3 regions of the Arthrobacter sp. UYEF36 genome follow, and region 2 is predicted to be linked to each of the others. Evidence: predicted binding sites of a transcription regulator. Region 2 holds the regulator's gene; each other region holds the start of a gene.

What was found. Region 2 encodes HrcA, which represses chaperone genes, less so after heat shock. Its sites were predicted from a motif close to TTNGCACTCGNNNNNNNCGAGTGCNAA; they were not measured.
Region 1: a site for HrcA is predicted at 3,895-3,921, ahead of groES (co-chaperone GroES). Genes of this name have one in related genera too.
Region 3: a site for HrcA is predicted at 4,978-5,004, ahead of groL (chaperonin GroEL). Genes of this name have one in related genera too.

What each region holds. Positions count from the first base shown of each region.
Region 1 covers NZ_JBEPOX010000001.1:310,170-317,239, reverse strand. Annotated here, with positions in the region: gene ABIB29_RS01575 (P-II family nitrogen regulator) at 1-127, opposite strand, end outside; gene ABIB29_RS01570 (DUF1538 domain-containing protein) at 124-1,683, opposite strand; gene groL (chaperonin GroEL) at 1,755-3,365, opposite strand; gene groES (co-chaperone GroES) at 3,443-3,739, opposite strand; gene ABIB29_RS01555 (hypothetical protein) at 4,213-4,656, opposite strand; gene ABIB29_RS01550 (THUMP-like domain-containing protein) at 4,713-5,978, shown strand; gene ABIB29_RS01545 (shikimate 5-dehydrogenase) at 6,013-6,843, opposite strand; gene ABIB29_RS01540 (glycoside hydrolase family 3 N-terminal domain-containing protein) at 6,915-7,070, opposite strand, start outside.
Region 2 covers NZ_JBEPOX010000002.1:290,520-297,589, forward strand. Annotated here, with positions in the region: gene ABIB29_RS05390 (PhoH family protein) at 1-653, opposite strand, end outside; gene ABIB29_RS05395 (GerMN domain-containing protein) at 1,152-2,000, shown strand; gene ABIB29_RS05400 (16S rRNA (uracil(1498)-N(3))-methyltransferase) at 2,168-2,947, opposite strand; gene dnaJ (molecular chaperone DnaJ) at 2,950-4,077, opposite strand; gene hrcA (heat-inducible transcriptional repressor HrcA) at 4,179-5,192, opposite strand; gene ABIB29_RS05415 (DUF3097 family protein) at 5,425-6,276, shown strand; gene ABIB29_RS05420 (DUF4870 domain-containing protein) at 6,420-6,839, shown strand.
Region 3 covers NZ_JBEPOX010000005.1:225,633-232,702, reverse strand. Annotated here, with positions in the region: gene ABIB29_RS10180 (threonine/serine exporter family protein) at 1-125, shown strand, start outside; gene ABIB29_RS10175 (siderophore-interacting protein) at 265-1,104, opposite strand; gene ABIB29_RS10170 (uracil-DNA glycosylase) at 1,166-1,951, opposite strand; gene ABIB29_RS10165 (DUF3263 domain-containing protein) at 2,045-2,362, shown strand; gene ABIB29_RS10160 (LytR C-terminal domain-containing protein) at 2,444-3,097, shown strand; gene ABIB29_RS10155 (cold-shock protein) at 3,296-3,502, shown strand; gene ABIB29_RS10150 (ABC transporter substrate-binding protein) at 3,607-4,869, shown strand; gene groL (chaperonin GroEL) at 5,188-6,825, shown strand; gene ABIB29_RS10140 (RNase H family protein) at 6,947-7,070, shown strand, end outside.

The DNA.
Region 1 (7,070 bases), on a different contig from region 2:
TTGCCTCCCCGCCGATGCCTTTGCCGGGCAGGATGGTCACGCCCGTGGCCCCGACGCGCTGCGCCTGGGTGATTACGCGGTCTTCGAGGTCCTCGGGGGCGATCACAACAATGGCAGTGAATTTCATGATGGTTCCTTTCGAAGCCGGGGGAATCGCTCCATCACCATGGCATACACCATCACGGCAACGACGGGGAAGATGGAGGCGAAGGCGATTAATCCAAAGCCGTCGATCAGCACGTCCCGGCCCTCGACCGCTGCTGCCAGGCCGATGCCCAGGGCGGTGACCAGCGGGACCGTGACCTCCGACGTCGTGACGCCTCCGAGGTCGAACGCCAGGGCGACCACATATCTCGGCGTCAGGAAGACCAGGACGATCGCGACGGCGTAGGCGGCCATAATGAAGTAATGGAAGGGGCCGCCCACCAGGATCCGGTAGACGCCGACGGTGATTCCGAGCCCGACGCCGACAGCGACGATGGTCCGGATGGCGAATCCGTTGATCTTTCCCAGGGACGCGTCCTGGGCCTGGTCCCCGATCGCCACCAGCGCCGGTTCGGCCATGGTGGTGGCGAAGCCGATGAGAAGGGCGAAAAGCAGGATGAGCGACGGGTTGCCCTGTTCGATCAGCTGCTCGGCCATCAAGCTACCGATGGGGAACAGCCCGATCCGCAGTCCCACAACGAAGGCATAGAGCCCCAAAAGCACCATGACGAATCCGACGACAACGCGCATGGGGTGGGCCAGTTGGCGCCGGAGCGCGACGTACTGGAAGAACAGCACCACCCCCACGAGCGGCAGGACCTCCCGGACCATTGAGGCCAGGCCCAGCAGCATGCCGACAACCCAGTCTGTTGGGTCCTCCCCCGTGTCCGGTGCGGTCCCAACGCTCGCATCACTGAAGGTGTAAACCCAGGTTCCGTACAACTGCACCCCGGCCATGGGGACCATCACGCACAGCGCCACGAGGCCGAAGCCGTCGGCGAGCAGGCTGCGCCCGCGGATTGAGTTCGCCAGCCCGAGTCCGATCGCGGTGATCAGGGGAACGCTGACGATGTTGGTGGTGACCCCGCCGGAGTCGTAGGCGAGGCCGATAACTTCTGCCGGCGCGATATAGGTCAGTCCCAGCACCAGGGCGTAGCCGCCGATCAGCAGTTTGTAGACCGCCCAGCCGCGCAGAACGCGCAGGATGCCCACCATCAGGACCAGGCCCACGGAGATGGCGATGACGAAACGCAGCACCAGGGCGCTGATCCGGCCGTCACTGACGATCTGTGCCTGCTCGGCCACCGCGATCACGGCAGGCTCGGCCACTGAGGCCGCGAAGCCGATGGCGAATCCGAACGGCAGCAGGAGTCCGAGGGCACCGCGCCGGACGAACTGGTTGGCCAGGTTTTTGCCCACGGGGAAGACGCTCAGATCCAGGCCGTGCAGGAACAACGCAATGCCGGCCGCCACAATCAGGAGCCCGGCAACCAACACCAGCGGATCATCCGGCATGCTGCGGAACACCAGCGCCTGGAACACGACAACGACGACGACGATGGGCAGCAGGTTCCTCAGTGCCTTGACGAATTCGCGGGCGAATCGGCTGAGGTGCTCCATCGAGTCCTCTTCCCGGTGGCGGCGTTCCTGTGCGTCCTTGCCTGCCAGTTTGCCGGTCCCGGCGAAACGTGTCCACACCAACCTGCGGCGGGTACAGCAAAGGCCGGCCCGGCTGATGCCGGACCGGCCCTGACTGCTATGGCTTGATGCTAGTGCTGGTGTCCTGCGTGCTGGTCTTCCTCGGCAGGCTTCTCGACCACGAGGGTTTCCGTGGTGAGCACCAGTGCCGCGATGGAAGCGGCGTTGCGGAGGGCCGCACGCGTCACCTTCACGGGGTCGATGACGCCGGCAGCGATCAGGTCTTCGTATTCGCCGGTCTTGGCGTTGAAGCCCTGGTTGTTGGCGGATTCGGCGACCTTGGCGACGACGACGTAGCCGTCGAAGCCGGCGTTCTGGGCGATCCAGCGCAGCGGCTGGGTCAGTGCCCGGCGGACGATGCCGACAGCAGCTGCCGCGTCGCCCTCGAGCCCCTGGACGGCCGGGTCCTCGTCCAGCGCCTTGAGGGCGTGGATGAGGGCGGCGCCGCCGCCGGCGACGATGCCTTCTTCCAGGGCAGCGCGGGTCGAGGACACGGCGTCCTCGATGCGGTGCTTCTTTTCCTTGAGCTCGACCTCGGTGGCAGCGCCGACCTTGATCACGCCGATGCCGCCGGCCAGCTTGGCCAGGCGTTCCTGCAGCTTTTCCTTGTCCCAGTCGGAGTCCGTGCGGGTCAGCTCGGCGCGCAGCTGGGAAACCCGGGCTGCGACGTCCTCTGCCGAACCGGCGCCGTCCACGATGGTGGTGTTGTCCTTGGTGACGGTGATGCGCCGGGCGGTACCCAGCACCTCAAGGCCAACCGTGTCCAGGCTGAGGCCCAGTTCCGGCGAGACAACCTGGGCGCCCGTGAGCGTAGCGATGTCCTGCAGCATGGCCTTGCGGCGGTCACCGAAGCCCGGCGCCTTGACGGCGACGACGTTCAGGGTGCCGCGGATGCGGTTGACGATCAGCGTGGAGAGTGCCTCGCCGTCGACGTCCTCGGCGATGATGAAGAGCGGCTTGGAGCTCTGCAGCGCCTTTTCCAGCAGCGGCAGGAAGTCCTGGACCGAGGAGATCTTGCCCTGGTTGATCAGGATCAGGGCGTCTTCGAGGACAGCTTCCTGGCGTTCCGCGTCGGTGACGAAGTACGGGGAGAGGTAGCCCTTGTCGAACTGCATGCCCTCGGTGAGGACCAGTTCGGTCTGCGTGGTGGAGGATTCCTCGATGGTGATCACACCATCCTTGCCGACCTTGTCGAATGCCTCGGCCAGCAGTTCGCCGATCTCGTCGCTCTGGGCGGAGATGGAGGCGACGTTGGCGACCTGGGTGCCTTCGACCGGGCGGGCGTTTTCGAGCAGGCGGGCGGCGATGGCCTCAACCGAGACCTCGATGCCGCGCTTGATCTGGCCCGGGGCGGCGCCTGCCGCAACGTTGCGGAGGCCTTCCTTGACGAGGGCCTGTGCCAGCACCGTGGCGGTGGTGGTGCCGTCACCGGCAACATCGTTGGTCTTGGTGGCGACCTCCTTGGCAAGCTGCGCGCCAAGGTTCTCGTACGGGTCGTCCAGTTCGACTTCACGGGCGATGGTGACGCCGTCGTTGGTGATCGTGGGGGCGCCCCACTTCTTGTCCAGCACGACGTTGCGGCCGCGCGGGCCAAGCGTCACCTTGACCGTGTTGGCGAGCTTATCGATGCCGGCTTCAAGCGACCGGCGGGCAGCGTCGTTAAACGCAAGCTGCTTTGCCATGGTTTTGTCCTTTCAAAGACAGAACCCCGCGCAACTGACCCGTCAAAGGAGGATCGGCGGCGCGGGGTCCAAGAGAGTTACTTTACGACGATCGCCAGGACGTCGCGGGCGGACAGCACGAGGTACTCGGTGCCGCCGGTCTTGACTTCAGTTCCGCCGTACTTGGAGTAGATCACAACGTCGCCAATGGTGACGTCGATCGGAACGCGGTTGCCGTTGTCGTCAAAGCGGCCGGGGCCTACTGCAACAACTTCGCCTTCCTGCGGCTTTTCCTGCGCGGAGTCCGGGATAACCAGGCCGGAAGCCGTGGTCTGCTCGGCTTCGAGCGGGCGGACAACAATACGATCCTCAAGAGGCTTAATAGAGACCGACAATGACCTCTCCTTTTCGTCAGCAAATTCGTGGACTTCAAAGCTGTGGTGCCAAGGCGTACAGACCGTCGTCGCGGTGCCGGCAGCAGCCTGGCTGTAAAGCTTCAGGTGTTAGCACCCTCCTAGGGAGAGTGCTAATGACGACTCTATGTAAGTAGTTAGCACTCGGTCAAGGTGAGTGCCAGAAATTCGTTCCCGGTGAACGCGATCCACTAGGGGACATGCTCAGTCCTGGCCGCTGACAATGGACATAATGGCCCTATGTCCAGGCCTGGCGCCGAACACTGGACATGTCCAGCGGGGCGTGCGCACCACGTCCAGGCCAGGCACGGGGACATGCTCAGCCCTGGCCCCGGGCACTGGACATAATGGCCCTATGTCCAGGCCTGGCGCCGAACACTGGGCATGTCCAGAGGGGGCGGGGGCGGGCCGGCGGCTGTATAGCGGCAAGGGGGGTAGGCCAGCGGGGCCTGCCGTTAGGCGCCGCCCAGGTCCTCGAAGTCGACGTCCTCGCCGCTGTCCCCGTCGTTGACACCGGCGTCGTTCCGGTGCCGGTACAGCACCAGGCCGGCCGCCGCGGCCAGGGCAGCACCCAGGGCCAGGAACACGGCGGCGCCGGCGCGGACCGCGGCGTAGCTCTCCCGGATGGCCTTCGCCTCGTCGGTGGTGTCCTGGACGTCCTTGCCGCCGACGGAGTAGACCGTGGCGTTGAAGGAGTCCAGGAAGAAGATGATGACCAGGAGCGCCACGCAAACGATCGCGATGACGGTGCCGGCGATCAGCGCCGGCCGGGCGTAGCGGGCGAGTCCCTGCCGGGCGCCACGGCCGCCGTCGGCGTCCTGCTGGGCGGCGCCGTTCTCCGGGTAGTTCTCGTCCGTGCCGCTGTCCGTGCCGCTGTTTGCCGTGCCGCTGTCATCCATGCCGACAACCTTATCGGGCGCGCGGCTCCACCCCGCGCTGAACTAGGCTTGATCCCATGGCTGACGCACCGCAGGACCAGATCGCCCCGCTTTTGAACCCCGAGGGCTGGGAGCTGCTGGCGTCGCTGGGGCCCTACCGGGAGGACGAGGCGTTCCGGCTCAACGCCTCCCTCCGGAAGGCCGGCCACTCCCCCGAACTCGTCTCGGCCGCCCTCACCCAGTCGCGGCTGCGGACCAAAGCCGAGGCCAAGTTCGGCGAGTTCGCCCGGCAGATGATCTTCACCCAGGCCGGCCTGGAGCAGGCCACCCGGCTCACCGTGGCGGCCCGGCACGCGCAGCGCTTCGCGGAAGCCGGCGTGCAGCATGTGGCGGATCTTGGCTGCGGCCTCGGCGGTGATGCCATGGCGTTCGCCTCCCTGGACATCCAGGTCACGGCGGTGGAGAGCGACGAGACGACGGCGGCCTGCGCCACCATGAACCTCATCCCGTTCCGGAACGCCACCGTGGTCCACTCCGATGCGACCACGGTCGCCCTCGACGGGATGGACGGCGTCTGGCTCGATCCGGCCCGCCGGACCACGTCCACCTCGGGCACGAAGCGGCTCTGGGATCCGGAGGACTTTTCCCCGCCGCTGTCCTTCGTCGAATCCCTGGCCGCGGCCGGCCTGTCCGTGGGTGTGAAGATGGGCCCCGGCATGCCGCACGATTCGGTGCCCAAGGACTGCGAAGCCCAGTGGGTGTCGGTGGGCGGGGACGTCACCGAAGTCGCGTTGTGGTTCAACGCGGTCCGGCGGCCGGGGATCCGGCGGGCTGCCCTGCTGCTGGGCCCCGCGGGCGCGGCGGAGTTCACCAGCGCCGAGGACTTCGACGGCGGCCCGGTCGCCCCGGTGGGACCGGTCGAGGGATACCTCTATGAACCCGACGGCGCCGTCATCCGCGCCGGGCTGGTGGCCGACGTCGCGCTCCAGCTGGGCGGGCACCTCGTGGACGAGCACATCGCCTACATCTGCGCCCCGGAACTGCGGGACACCCCCTTTGCCCGGGCCTACAAGGTCCTGGAGGTGATGCCCTACAACGTCAAGGCGCTCAAGGCCTGGGTCAAGGACCAGGGCATCGGAGTGCTGGACATCAAGAAGCGCGGCACCTCGGTCACTCCGGAGGAACTGCGCAAGCAACTCCTCCCGGGAGGGAGGACCGGAGGGAGGACCGGAGGCAGGGCCGGCGGCAGGGCCGGCGGCAAGAACAAGGGCATGAAAACAGCCACCCTGGTCCTCACCCGGATCGGGGAGGAAAGGGTGGCTGTTTCGGTGGAACCGGCCTAGGACCGGGTGGCCGCAGTCCCGGCTTCCCCGGGGGCTACTGGGCCCGCATGAAGTCCTCGGCGGCCCGGACCTGCTCGTCGCTGGGCCGGATCCCGGTGTACAGCACAAACTGCTCGAGCGCCTGGATGGTCGCCACTTCCGCTCCGGTGATCACGGTCTTCCCGGCCGCCCGGGCGGCCTTGATCAGCGGGGTCTCGGCCGGCAGCGCGACGACGTCGAACACCACCGTTGCGGCGTCCACTGCTTCCTGCGGGAAGGACAGGGCCTCGGCGTCGGAGCCGCCTGCCATACTCCCTGCCATACCGATAGGCGTGACGTTGATGATCATGTCGGCCGTCAGGGCATCGACGTCAGCGCGCCAGGCGAAGCCGTAGAGCCCGGCGAGCGCCCGTCCCGCTTCTTCGTTGCGGGCTATCACGGTGACGTCCCGGAACCCGGCGTCGCGCAGTGCCGCGGCCGTGGCCTTCGCCATGCCGCCGGCGCCCCTCAGCAGCACCGAGTACGCCGAGGGCACGGCGTTGCGTTGCAGCAGCTGCTCGATCGCCGTGTAGTCGGTGTTGTAGGCGGTGAGGGTGCCGCCGTCGTTGACGATCGTGTTGACCGAGTCGATGGCTTTCGCGGACGGGTCCATCACATCCACGAGCGCAATGACGTCCTCCTTGTAGGGCATCGACACGGCGCAGCCGCGGATTCCGAGGCCGCGCACGCCGGCGATCGCCTGGCCGAGGTCCGTGGGGGCAAAAGCCTTGTAGATCCAGTTCAGGCCAAGCTGGTCATACAGGTGGTTGTGGAAGCGCGTCCCGTTGTTGCTCGGCCGGGCCGAGAGCGAGATGCAGAGGGTCATGTCTTTATTCAGGATGGGCACCCCTCCATTAAACGACAGTCCCGCCGGGCCGCCGCGCTCCCGGACGCAGACCGGCCCGCGCCGGCCTGATGTTACGCGCAGCCGGTTCCCGGGTGCTGGGAGCCGACCGCGACCGGAAGCTTTCCGGGTGCCCTGGCATGTCCGGCCAGCACGGCGGCGAGCGCGTCGAAAGCGCCCTGGCTCCTGCCGTAGAGTGCGATCCTGGCCGGGGCCGTGGACTCTGCCAG
Region 2 (7,070 bases):
TAGAGCGGCCGCAGGTAGGGGTCGATCTTGTCGCTGAGCGTGCCGGGAAGGAATCCCAGCCGCTCCCCCGCCTCGACGGCGGGACGGGTCAGGATGATCCGGGTGACTTCCTTTTGCTGCAGGGCCTGCACGGCCTTGGCCATCGCCAGGTACGTTTTGCCGGTACCGGCCGGGCCGATCCCGAAGATCACCGTGTTGGCGTCAATCGCGTCCACGTAGTTCTTCTGGTTCAGCGTCTTCGGCCGGATCGTCTTGCCGCGGCTGGAGAGGATGTTGTGGGTGAGAACGTCCACCGGGTTCTGCAGCGACTGGCTCCGGAGCATCGACACAAGCTGCTGCAGGACAGCGGGAGTGATCACCGTGCCCCGGGCGACGAGTCCCCGGACTTCGTTGAGCAGGCGCATGATCCTGGGCACGTCGGCGGCCGGCCCGCTGATGGCGAGCTCGTTGCCGCGGGCGTGGAAGTCGACAGCCGGGAACTGGGCCTCAATGAAGCGGAGGGCTTCGTCATGACTGCCGAGGGACTGGACCATCTGATCGGAGTTGTCGAACAGGACTACCTCCGTCCGCAGCCCTGGTAGGGAGTGGGGGAATTCACCTGCGGCGCGCTCTCCGGCGCTGATCCGGGCCTTGCCGTTCGCTGCTTCAGTCATGGTGTTGGCCCGCGGGCCTCTGGTCCCCTCCAGCTCGGAAATGGTCTGTCCGCTGATCCGGACCGACGGCGCTTGATGTGAGGGCGGTGCTCGCCTTCTGCTTCCGGGTGTCAGCGGGTCCTTTTATCTTACGCCAGTGAGGGGCTGCGCACTTCGCCGGGCGGGACGGCCTGGCGCGCCGCCACCTGGCGTCATCCGGAGCCGTCCCCGGTTTTTGGTATCAACTTCGTATCAGCCTCATATCGTTCCCGTTGCAGTTCCCGCCCGCCGGCCGAATCCACGCTTACGCGCCGGACCCGTATGCCATGCTGGAAACCGGCCTCCGCCACGGCTTTTAAGCCGGGCTGGCGGGCCGGTACGAACGATAAAACCGAGCAGCGAAGGGCAACGGCCATCGGGGAACGCGGGACTGGAGACACAGCGGCAGGCAGGCGGATACGTCCGGGCCTGCCGCTCCTGGCGCTGCCCGCGGCGCTGGCCCTGGCCCTTACCGGCTGTGTGGCCACCCCCCAGTCCGGCATCACGGATTCCAGTGCCCCCTCGCAGGTCCTGTCCGCCCAGGCGACTGCCCCGACCACGAGCGCGCCGCTGGAAACCACGCAGGCGTCCAACAAGGCGCCGGTGTACTGGATCGGCCGGAGCAACGACAGTATGTTCCTCTACCGGGAGTTCCGTGACGTTCCGGAGCAGGACAATCCGGTCACGCGGGCGCTCCGGGTCATGATGTCCGAGAAGCCGCTCGATCCGGACTTCTTCACTCCGTGGCAGAACCCGAAGAAACTGGCCAGCTCCATCTCAGGCAAGAACGTCATCACGGTGGACATGTCCGCGGATGCCTTCAACAGCAACGTGGATCCCGTCATGGCCGAGCGTGCGGTCCAGCAGCTTGTCTACACCGCGACGGCGGCCGCGGCCAGCGCGGGGCTGATCGATGCCGGCCAGCAGATCCAGGTGGTGGTCCTCGTGGACGGGCATACCGACTACGTCGCCTTCAACCACGTCCGCCTCGGCGCCCCGACCGCCCGCAGCGTCGGGATGGTCGCCCCGGTGTGGATCATTGATCCCCAGGAGGGGACGTCCGTGGACGACGGCGCCGTCAAGATCTCCGGCCGCGGTACCGTTCCGGGAGGGAAACTCCGGTGGGAGATTCTGCGCATCGACGGCAGCGTTGAGACGAGGTACCTGGACGGGACGGTCACGGCCTCGGCTGAGGCCGGGCAATCGGGAGCGTTCAGCCTGTCGGTCAACCTTGGGCCCGGCAACTATGAGGTCCGGGTCTCGCAGATCGAGGACGGCAACCCGGCCGAGGACCTAAACGTCGACACCCGCGGGTTCACGGTCAAGTAGCGGACCCCAACCGGATTTCAGCATCGGCTGCTCCGTAACGGCCCTTTTGAACCCTCAGAACGGCGGTCTGGGCCCACGCCGGCAGGGTTCCCTGGCCGAGCTTGCGAGGCGAGGGGGCCGGTGGGGAGCAGTCGACCGCTCTTTATCCGCGGACGGACCGGCGGACGCTACCAGCGGCCCAGGATGTCGCTGGCGAGGACCGTGGCGGCGGGACCGGCCGTGGAGGAACGCAGCACATGGTGTCCCAGCAGGGCTGTCACCGCGCCGGCATCGCAGAGCCTGGTCACTTCCCGCGGGCTGATTCCGCCCTCGGGTCCAACGATCAGCAGCACCTCGCGGCCCCCGTTTGACCCGTCGCCGGCGAAGCCCGCGTCCTGCCAGGCCTCCAGCACCCGACGCAGCGGCCGGACGGCGTCCTCGTGCAGGATGATGGCGAGGTCGGCCGCCGCCACTGCCGCCTGCAGCCCGGCGCCGTCGACGGCGGGGCGGACCTCCGGGATCCAGGCACGGCGGGCCTGCTTGGCCGCCGCCGTGACGACGGACTGCCACTTGGCGTGCGCCTTGGCGGCACGTTCGGCCTTCCAGCGGACAATCGAACGTTCCGCCTGCCAGGGGACGACGGCGTCGATCCCCAATTCGGTGGCGGTTTCGGCGGCGAGTTCGTCCCGGTCGCCCTTCGCGAGGGCCTGGACCAGGACGAGCCGGATCCCGGGCCGGGGTTCGTCGGAGAGCCCGGAGCACTCCACCGTCAGTTCGTTGGGCGCGGCGGCGGCCACGGTGCCGGTAAGGCGCTTGCCGGCGCCGTCGGCGATGTCCACGGTCTCCCCCGCGGCCAGGCGCTTCACCGTGACTGCATGGCGGGCCTCGGGTCCGTCAAGGACGAAGACGGAACCAGGGGCCAGCCCGTCCAGGGTGCCGGGGGCAGTGAAGAAGACGGGGTTGCTCACCGCTACAGGTTACCGAGCCGGTCCCGGAGCTTCGCGAAGACCCCGCCGCTCGCTGCAAGCTTTCCTTCGGTGAACTGTTCCCCGCGCAGCTTCGCGAGCTGGCGGAGCAGGTCCTCCTGGGCGGGGTCGAGCTTGGCGGGGGTGTCCACCTGGAGGTGGACCTTGAGGTCGCCGCGGCCGTAGCCGCGCAGGTGGGTGACGCCGAGCCCGCGGAGCGTAATGATTTCCCCGGACTGGGTGCCGGCTTTGACGTCGATCTCCTGCTGGCCGTCGAAGGTCTCGAGGGTCAGCTCGGTGCCCAGCGCGGCGGCCGTCATCGGGATGTTGAGGCTGGCGTGCAGGTCGTCGCCGTCGCGCACGTACGTGGCGTCGTTGGCGACCCGGATCTCGACGTAGAGATCGCCCGCGGGACCGCCGGCGGGACCGGCTTCGCCCTGCCCGGAGAGCTGGATGCGGGTCCCGGTGGCGACGCCGGCGGGAACCTTGACGGTCAGGGAGCGCCGGCTGCGGATCCGGCCCTGGCCGGCGCATTCGTTGCAGGGGTCCTTGATGACGGTGCCGAAGCCCTCGCAGGACCCGCAGGGGGCCGTGGTCATGACCTGGCCGAGGATGGAACGCACGGCGCGCTGGACCAGGCCGCTGCCGCCGCAGATGTCGCAGCGTTCCGGGTGGCTGCCGTCCCGGCAGCATGAGCCCTCGCAGGTGGGGCAGGTGACGGCCGTGTCCACTTCGAGTTTCTTGTTGACGCCGAACACTGCGTCGCGCAGCTCGATCCGGACGCTGATCAGGGCGTCCTGGCCGCGGCGGACCCGGGAGGCCGGTCCAGCCTGGCCGCCGGCGCCGAAGAATGTTTCGAAAATGTCCTGGAACGCGAAGCCCTGGCCGGCGTAGCTGCCGCCGCCGAAGCCGTTGTCGGTGCCGTTCTCGTTGCCGGTGGTGTCGTAGATCCGGCGTTTCTGCGGATCGGAAAGCACCTCGTAGGCGTGGGTGACGGCCTTGAACCGGTCCGAGGCGTCATCCCCGGGGTTCACGTCCGGGTGGAGGGTCCGCGCCAGCTTGCGGTAGGCCTTCTTGATCTCTTCTCCGGTAGCTTCGCGGGAGACTCCCAGAACGTCGTAATGGCTGCTCAAAGTTTGTATCTCTTCCTTTTTGTACTGCCGGTGGGGCACTGCCTGTTAGGGGCAAGAAGTCTGGTGCCGGCCCGTCGGGCCGGTCGGGTGGACGCGGTTCGTCAGGGGCCGAGGATCCGCGAAAGGTAGCGGGCCACGGCCCGGACGGCGGCCATGGTGGTCGGATAGTCCATCCGGGTGGGGCCCAGCACTCCGACTTTCGCCGTGGCGTCCGGGCCGTAGCCCGTCGCCACTACTGAGGCCTCCGCGAGGCCGTCGTACGGGTTTTCCCGGCCGATGCTGACCGTCACGCCCCGCGGGTCCTCGGCCATGTCGCTCAGCAGGCGGAGCATGACCACCTGCTCCTCGAGGGCCTCCAGCACCGGGCCGATGCTGAGCGGGAAGTCGACGTTGGAGCGGGCCAGGTTGGCGGTCCCGGCCATGACCATACGCTCCTCGCGGCTGCTGGCGGCCAGCGCCTCAAGGCCGCGGGCCAGCGACTGGGCGGCGCTGCGCCGTGCGGGCGGGCAGCTGGCAATCACCGACTGCAGCGTCTGCGGCAGCAGGTTCAGCGGAGTGCCCGAGAGGCTGCCGAGGAACCGTGTGCGCAGTTCGGACAGGGCATCGTCGGAAAGATCCTGCCCCGCGTCAATGACCCGCTGTTCGACCTTGCCGGTGTCCGCGATCAGCACAGCGAGCACCTTGCGGGGAGCCAGCAGGACGAATTCGATATGCCGCACCTTGGCGCGGCTGAGGTGGGGGTACTGCACAACGGCAACCTGGTTGGTCAGCTGCGAGAGCAGCCGGACGGTCCGGTCCAGAACGTCGTCGAGGTCCTCGGAGCCCTCCAGCAGCGCCTGGATGGCGCGCCGTTCCGCCGGTGAGAGCGGCTTGACCGCCGAAATCTGGTCCACGAAGAGCCGGTAGCCCTTGTCCGTGGGGATGCGCCCGGCGCTGGTGTGGGGTGCCGTGATGAGGCCCTCGTCTTCCAGAGCCGCCATGTCATTGCGGATCGTGGCGCTGGACACTCCGAGGTGGTGCCGCTCTACGAGGGCTTTGGAGCCGACGGGTTCCCGTGAGTGGACGTAGTCCTCCACGATGGCGCGCAGCACTTCGAGCTTGCGTGGCTCGCTCACCCTCCACCTCCAATCGACTGTCCCGCATCCGGTGCCGCCGTTCGACGGCCGCGCCTGACGCTGTCCTGGCACCAAGACGTGTTGATTAGCACTCGACATGCCTAAGTGCTAACCAGTCTAATATGAGTCGCCGCATTGTTAGCATTGGATTCGCTCCGGGCGTTCCTCCTGGGGTGGGTGTTTTCGGGCACAGCCCGCCGCAGCAAACCGAGCGCAAAGCAGTGTGTAGCCAATGTCGTACCAGAACTGGGGCCCCCAGGACCTGTCCGCCCCCGCCAAAACCCAACTGCCGGAAGTGCAGGTGGAGCGCGGAATGGTGCTCGAAGATGTGCAGTCCGGCTGGGTGGGCGCCGTGACCCGGGTGGAGAAGTCAGGCGGCATGCACGTCGTGGCCCTTGAAGACCGCCGCGGCAAATCCCGGTCCTTCCGCCTCGGCTTCGGTTTCCTGCTGGAGGGCCAGCCGATCCGGCTGATGCCGCCGGCGCCCCGGGCCGCCGCCGCAGGCACCGCAGGCACCAGAACCGCTTCCGGCTCCGTCCGGGTGGCCGGCCAGCGCGCCCAGGTGGCCAAAGCGAGCCGGATCTGGGTGGAGGGCAAGCACGACGCCGAACTCGTAGAAAAGGTCTGGGGTGACGATCTCCGGGCGGAGGGCATCGTCGTCGAGCCGCTGCACGGCATCGACGACCTTGCCGGTGCCGTGGCGGCGTTCGGGCCCGGGCCAGGGCGCCGGCTTGGGGTGCTGGTGGACCACCTGGTTCCCGATTCCAAGGAATCCCGGATCGCCGAGGCTGTGATGGCGTCCCCCGGCGCGGCCGGTAACGTCCTGATCGTGGGCCACCCCTACGTCGACGTCTGGCAGGCAATCCGGCCTGCCGTACTCGGAATCGAGCAGTGGCCGGTGATCCCCCGCGGCGTGGATTGGAAGACGGGCATCCTGATGGCCTTCGGCTGGCCGCACAGCACCAAGGAGGACGTCGGCCTGGGCTGGCAGAAGCTCCTGGGCGCGGTCCGGAGCTACGCCGATCTGGAGCCCTCCCTACTGGGCCGGGTGGAGGAGGTCATTGACTTCCTCACTGTTCCCTGAGGAGCCCTGCAGCGCTCCCCTGCCAGCGGGCCGATCCGTGAATTGGCGCCCGAGCAAGTATTCTTGGTACAGCGGCTACGCTCCCGGCGCAGCCTTGGCACCTCCAGGCACCAACGCACCACCGCAATCCGAAGGACGACACCGTGGCAGATAACGCACGCGAACACACTGGCAACCAGGCCGGCCATGGCCAGCCCCCGTACCACGGCGTTCCCGCGAATGCGCTGCCGCTCACGGCCAACGAGGACCGGCAGTGGGCCACACTGGCCCACTTTGGCGGCATCCTGGGCTGCGTTCCCGCGCTGCTGATCTACCTGATCTTCAAGGACCGCGGCCCGTTCACGGCCCAGGAGTCCAAGGAAGCCCTCAACTTCACGCTGCCCCCCACGATTGCTGCCGTACTGTGCAACCTGCTGGTTTTCGTCCCGGTGGTGGGCAACATCTTCGCGGTCCTGGCCACGGTCATCTGGATTGCCGTGACGTGCTTCTCGGTCGCGGCCGGCATCCACGTCAACCGCGGCCAGCCGCACCGCTACGAATACAACCTGCGCTGGATCAAATAGGCCTGTAGCCGCAACGGCCGTGGGCAGCGGCCGGAATGCTCACTACCTGACATCGGTCACCCAAGCCTGGCCTGTACGTCCAAGGTCGCCCGCCCCGCCTGCAGCCTCGCTTTGGTCCCGCCCTTCCGGGCATGGGAGACGTATAAGGACCCGGACACCCGCCTTTTGGAACCCTGTCCCCTCGCCGGTTGTCGGTCAGTTCCGGTGTCGGGCTGCAACGCAGGCGGCCTT
Region 3 (7,070 bases), on a different contig from region 2:
GCATGCTCAACGCCGGCGCCATCGTGATGGGGGTCGCGGCCGGCATCGTGCTCGGTGACACGCTCGCCCGGCCCCTGACGCGCGGCCTGGCGAGCAACGAGCGACGACGGGCACGCCGCCGCTAGGTCTCTTTTGCACTCTGCGCCGCCGGGTTTCCCTACCTTCGCCGGGTCTCAACGGCGTGGCGGGCCGCCGGGCCGGCGAGCCCCGGCGTCGTGATGGCAAAGCTGGGGAAACTCCGCAGTACCCCGCTGGATTTTGCTGTCAGACCTTCCCGATGGGCAGCTTTTTCTCGGCCTGGAAGTCGTCCTCCACCCGGCCCATTGCCCAGTAGCCGGAGAGCGAAACCTGGGTGCGCTCCAGCCCGCGCTGCGCGTAGAGCACCTCCCGCAGGCTCTTCATGTAACCTCGCTCACCGTGCGCAAACACCTGCACCCGGCCTTCCGGCCACGTGGCGTCGCGCACCGCGCTGACCAGCAGTCCACTGGCCCCGGCCGCCACGCCCCCGCGCAGGAGCCAGCGCAGCTCCACACCGGCCGGCGCGGCGATGGCCTGGATGTCGGCGTCGCCCTCCACCTCAAGGAAAGCGAGGCCGCGGGCATCCTCCGGCAGCGATTCGATCGCGGCACCGATGGCCGGCAGGGCGGACTCGTCGCCCGCGAACAGGTACCAGTCCGCGGTCGGGTCCGGGTTGTAGCCGCCGCCCGGGCCGGTGAAGGTCAGTGCGTCGCCGGGGCGGGCGGACGCGGCCCAGGGCCCCGCGAGGCCTTCATCGCCGTGGATCACGAAGTCGATAGCCAGTTCACCGGCCGCCTCGTCGACCCAGCGGACGGTGTAGGTCCGGGTGTGCGGCCACTGATCGCGCGGCATGGACTCCCGGATTTCCCAGAGGTCCAGCGGTTCCGGGTAGTCGATCCCGGGCTGCGGGAAGACGAGCTTGACGTAGCGGTCCACGAAGGAGTTGTTCACGTACCCGGCGAAGCCCGGCCCGCCGGCAATGATCCGGACCATGTGCGGCGAGAGCTGCTCGCGGCGCAGGACCGTGAGGTTGGTCTGCGGACGGGATTTCCGGGTGGCCGAAGTGGCTGCGGGGACTGAGGTCATGAAGCCAAGCCTAGCCAACAACCGCCAACAACCCTGGGCGGAACCCTGACTGTGAAGCCTGCTAGGGCAGGGGCGGGAGTTCCCAGTCCACCGTGCCGCCGCCTTGCTCCCGGAGCAAAGTATTGGCGTGGCTGAACGGCCGGGAGCCGAAAAATCCCCGCGAGGCCGAGAGCGGACTCGGGTGGGCGCTGGAGATCACCGGTGTGGAACCCAGCAATGGAAGGACGGTCCCGGCGTCGCGGCCCCAGAGGATCGCCACAAGCGGCGCGGGGGAGCCGTCGGCGGTGACGCGGTCCGCCACGGCGCTGATCGCTGCCGCCGTGATGGCTTCCCACCCTTTGTTCCGGTGCGATCCGGCCTCCCCGGCCCGGACGCTGAGAACCCTGTTCAGCAGCAGCACACCCTGCTCCGCCCAGCCGCGGAGATCGCCGTGGACCCGCGGCGGCAGCCCCAGATCCGCCTCGAGTTCCTTATAGATATTGGCCAGGCTGCGCGGGATGGGCCGGGTGGCGCCGTCCACGGCAAAGGACAGCCCGACGGCATGGCCGGGCGTCGGATACGGGTCCTGGCCCACGATCAGTACCCGGACGTCCGCCAACGGCTGCCCGAACGCCCGCAGTACGTTCGACGGCGGCGGGAGGACCTCGTGGCCCTCGGCGACTTCCCGGCCCAGGAAAGCCAGGACATCGCGCAGTTTCCCCTCCACCGGCGCCAGCGCCTCGGCCCAGTCGGCGGCCACAAGCTCCCTCAACGGCCGGCGGGCGAGCTCAGCGAAGCCGGCGGACTGGGTCACTGCGGGCTCCAGCTCGAACAGGGCGTCGGAATCAAGGGAGTCGGAGGTAGGCACGGGGCCTATTCTCGCAGGGAGGCAAATGACAACACTGTTATTCGCCCGTAACATGGGTGAAGACTTTCACCGGATCCAGTCAGGGAGTGTGTCGTGGCCGAACAAGCGCAAGAGCACCTTGCCACGGCGGCATCTGTTGCCGCCGGGATCAGCCCCGAGTCGCCGCTGAGCAGCCGGGACCAGCAGATGCTGGCGCTGGAACGGCAGTGGTGGAAATACGCCGGCGCCAAGGAACAAGCCATCCGGGAGCTCTTCGACCTCTCCGCCACGCACTACTACCAAATCCTGAATGCCCTCATCGACACCGAGGATGCGCTGGCCCACGATCCCATGCTGGTGAAGAGATTGCGTAGACTACGTACGTCACGCCAACGTGCGCGCACTGCTCGCCGCTTGGGCTCAGACGCGTAAAGCACAGCCGGAGGCGCGGATTCCTGCGCGGACGCCGGCGTGGGCACATCGTCAGAAATCAGCAAGGACGTCGTTTTTACCATGACCAAATACGCTCGGGATGAATTTGATCGGGTCCCGGAGACCTCCACACGCCAGGGTGTCCACCGGGCAGTCGCCGAATCCCGCCGTGGCCGCCGACTGGGGTCCATCCTGGCCGTCGGAGCCGCCGCACTGGCCGTGGGCCTCGTGGCCTTCCTGCTTCTGCCGAAGCTTGGATTCTCATCCGCCGGAGAAACGATGGCTGTTTCGGCCGAGCAGGGCGGCGGCAGCGCCGCCGCGTCGCCCGCCCCCACGGCCTCCACCCAGGCCCCGTCCAGCCCCGAGCCCTCCACCCCGCCGCCGTCGAGCGCGGCGCCCGTCAGCCCGCAGGCCGCCGCGACGCCCTCCGCGTCCGCCACCCCCTCCGCGGCCGCCGTCGTCGACAAGACCCAGCCGGTAGCGGTGTTCAACGGCACCACCACCGCTGGGCTGGCGAACCGCGTAGGCGGAACCGTCTCCACCGCTGGCTGGACCATCGGCACGCTGGGGAACTGGGGCGGTGTGCCCCAGCAGCGCTCGGTCATCTTCTACAGCGGAGCCGCGCAGAAGGTCAACGCCGAAGCCCTTGGCAAACTCCTCGGCATCCCGACCGTTGTGGACTCGGCCGAATTCCAGCTCCCGCTCGTGGTGGTCCTGGCGCCCGGTTTCCAGTAGCCCGATCCGGTTACGCCTGAATAACTATTGGCCTCCTGAACCGCCGCCGCCCTGCGCTCCGGCCTGAGGCTGTGGGTACAGTATTTGCGGACTGCGTTTGCAGTCTGGTTTTGCATTCTGCGTGTGCATTCTGCTTACTGCAATCCGCGGACCACATTGTGGTGGGCCGCCCGCCAGCCGACTGAAAGTGTGGACACCATGGCATTGGGAACCGTCAAATGGTTCAACGCCGAGAAGGGCTACGGATTCATCACCGTGGACAGCTCCGGGGCCGATGTCTTCGTGCACTGGTCTGCCATTGCGGGGGAGGGCTACCGTGCCCTGGACGAGGGGCAGCGCGTGGAACTCGAAGTCGGCGAGGGCGAAAAAGGCCCGCAGGCCGAAAGCGTCCGGCCCGTCCAGTGACCTTCGACGCCGCAGCGCACGCGCCGCACGCGCCGCAGGACCCAGCCGACCGGGCCGTTCTCCGCCGGGCCACCGGCAGGACTCTCCGGCGCCGGGCTGCGGCACTGCGGACCGGCCGCGCCGTGGTCCTGGCCGCGACGGCCGCCCTGACCCTGACAGCATGCCTGGGTCCGACCGGCGGCGCCCGCGTGGCGCAGGCGGACGCGAGCGGCGACGGCACCCTGCGGATCGGGCTGATCCTCGACAACACCGGACCGCAGAGTTTCCTCAACGCCCCCCAGCTGGCTGCCGCAAAGCTTGCCGTCAAGGAAATCAACGCCGCGGGCGGCCACAAGGGCAAACCGGTGGAACTGCTCCCGGAAACCATCAGCGCGGACACCGCCGCGCAGGCCAAGGCGCTGGTTGCGGCCAAAGCCGACGTCGTCATCGGTCCGACGGACTCAAGCCGGGCGCCTGCCGCCATCGATGTCCTCTCCAACGCCAAGACCGCCATCATTTCCCCCGCCAATGCCGCCAGAGGGCTCACCAGCTATCAGAGCAACGGCTACTATTTCCGGACCTCTGCAGCCGACGTCGCGCAGGCACCCTTGCTGGTCAAACTGGCCAAGGACAGCGGTGCCGCCACCCTCGCCGTGGTGTACGAGGAGGGCAGCTACGGCAAGTACGTGTCCACCGCCGTCGCCGCCGCCGCCCGGCAGTCCGGCCTCGGGTCCGTCGCCGTAGCCGGGTTCGCCCCCGGCCAGGCGCAGCAGGCGGCGGCTGCCGTGAAGGCGGCGGCTCCCGACGCCGTCGTGCTGGTCTCGCGGGCAGGGGCGCAGGGCGCTATCGCCGAACTGAACAACGCCGGCGTTGCCGGCAAGAAACTCATCCTCAGCGACGGGGCGGTCAACCAGTACGGTCCAGGCCTTGGATCCAGTGCCCTCGACGGTGCCCGGGGGATCCTGCCTGGGACCTTTGCCTCCGCGCACTTCCAAGCCGAACTGGTTTCCGTGGATCCGGGGCTCTCGGACATGACGTTTGCCGCCGAGACCTACGACGCCGTGAACCTCGCAGCCATTGCGGCCGCTGTTGAGCAGGACGACGCCGGAGCCTCCATCGCGGCCGGCCTGATCGGCGTCTCGGGCGGCAGGGTCCAGGCGCCGGGCGGCGCCGGGCCGTCCGGTGAAGCCACGGTCTGCAAGAGCTACCAGGAGTGCCTCGACGTTCTCCGGGACGGCAAAAAACCCGATTATGACGGTGAATCCGGTCGGATCGGTTTCGATGCCAACGGCGACGTCAGCTCGGCGAACTACGTCCTCTACACCTACGGTGCGGACAACACGGCAACCATGAGCGGCAGCGAGACAGCCAGCAGCAACGGGAGTTAATCGCCCGTAGCGTATTGCGTCGCGCCGCAGTGCCGCCAGCGGGCCGATGCAGGGCATTCCGGTGCACCCACTGCTTGCACTCTCCCCGGGGGAGTGCTAATTATTGAGTTAGCACTCCCGCGTATTGACTGCTAAAACAACGCCCGGTTCGCCCGGCCGCGAAGTTGAAGCAGGCGAGCCAGGAGCGAAAGAAACACCTGGCTGGGGTGAGATCCCTGGCCCGGCGGCATACAGAGGCCGCGGGGCAAGGATCGTCCGTCGCGGGCACCGCAGCAAAGGTTCATTCTTAACGACTGTCCCGAAAGGACTACTGCCGTTATGGCCAAGATCATTGCATTTGATGAAGAGGCACGCCGCGGTCTTGAGCGGGGCCTGAATATCCTCGCCGACGCCGTCAAGGTCACCCTCGGCCCGCGTGGACGCAACGTCGTCCTCGAAAAGAAGTGGGGCGCCCCCACGATCACCAACGATGGTGTTTCCATCGCCAAGGAGATCGAGCTGGACGACCCTTACGAGAAGATCGGCGCCGAGCTGGTCAAGGAAGTTGCCAAGAAGACGGATGACGTCGCTGGCGACGGAACCACCACGGCCACCGTGCTGGCTCAGGCCCTGGTCAAGGAAGGCCTGCGCAACGTCGCGGCCGGCGCTGATCCCCTGTCCCTCAAGCGCGGCATCGAAAAGGCTGTCGAAGCCGTCACCCGCGAGCTCCTGGCCTCTGCCAAGGAAATCGAAACCAAGGAAGAGATTGCCGCCACCGCGTCCATCTCTGCCGGTGACAACGAGATTGGCGCCCTGATTGCCGAAGCCCTGGATAAGGTCGGCAAGGAAGGCGTCATCACCGTCGAGGAGTCGAACACGTTCGGCCTCGAGCTGGAGCTCACCGAAGGCATGCGCTTCGACAAGGGCTACATCTCCGCTTACTTCGTGACCGACGCTGAGCGCCAGGAAACGGTCCTCGAGGATCCGTACATCCTGATCGTCAACTCGAAGATCTCCAACGTCAAGGAACTGGTTGCTGTCCTCGAAAAGGTCATGCAGTCCTCCAAGCCGCTGCTGATCATTGCCGAAGACATCGAGGGCGAGGCCCTGGCCACCCTGATCGTCAACAAGATCCGTGGCACCTTCAAGTCCGTCGCCGTCAAGGCTCCGGGCTTCGGCGACCGCCGCAAGGCGCAGCTCGCCGATATCGCCATCCTCACCGGTGGCCAGGTCATCTCCGAGGAAGTCGGCCTCAAGCTTGAGACCGCCGGACTCGAACTCCTCGGCCGCGCCCGCAAGGTCGTTGTGACCAAGGACGAGACCACCATCGTCGAGGGTGCAGGCGACGCTGACCAGATCGCCGGCCGCGTTTCCCAGATCCGCGCCGAGATCGAGAACTCCGATTCGGATTACGACCGCGAGAAGCTGCAGGAACGCCTGGCCAAGCTGGCCGGCGGCGTTGCAGTCATCAAGGCCGGTGCCGCAACCGAGGTCGAGCTCAAGGAACGCAAGCACCGCATTGAGGACGCTGTCCGCAACGCGAAGGCTGCTGTCGAAGAGGGCATCGTCGCCGGCGGTGGCGTTGCCCTGATCCAGGCAGGCGCCAAGGCATTCGCCAACCTGCAGCTCGAAGGCGACGAGGCAACCGGTGCGAACATCGTCCGCGTTGCCATCGACGCACCGCTGAAGCAGATCGCCTTCAACGCAGGCCTTGAGCCCGGCGTTGTCGTCGACAAGGTCCGCGGCCTGCCTGCAGGCCACGGCCTGAACGCAGCAACCGGCGAGTACGTCGACCTGCTGGCTGCCGGCATCAACGACCCGGTCAAGGTCACCCGCTCTGCCCTGCAGAACGCGGCTTCCATCGCCGGCCTGTTCCTCACCACCGAGGCTGTTGTGGCCGACAAGCCGGAGAAGAACTCCCCGGCCATGGGTGGCGGCGACGATATGGGCGGTATGGGAGGCATGGGCGGTTTCTAACCACCCGGCTTCCGGCGCTGACCAGTTCAGCGCTGAACGTCCAGTTCAACGACGGCGGTCCCTCCTTCGGGTGGGGCCGCCGTCGGCGTTGAAGGCCCGGCCGGTCTGGCAGGATAGTGCAGTGACGATTACAGCAGCGGCCGACGGTTCGGCTTTAGGAAATCCCGGCCCGGCCGGATGGGCCTGGTACGTGAACGACGACTGCTGGCGGGCGGGGGGATGGCCGCACGGCACCAACAACATGG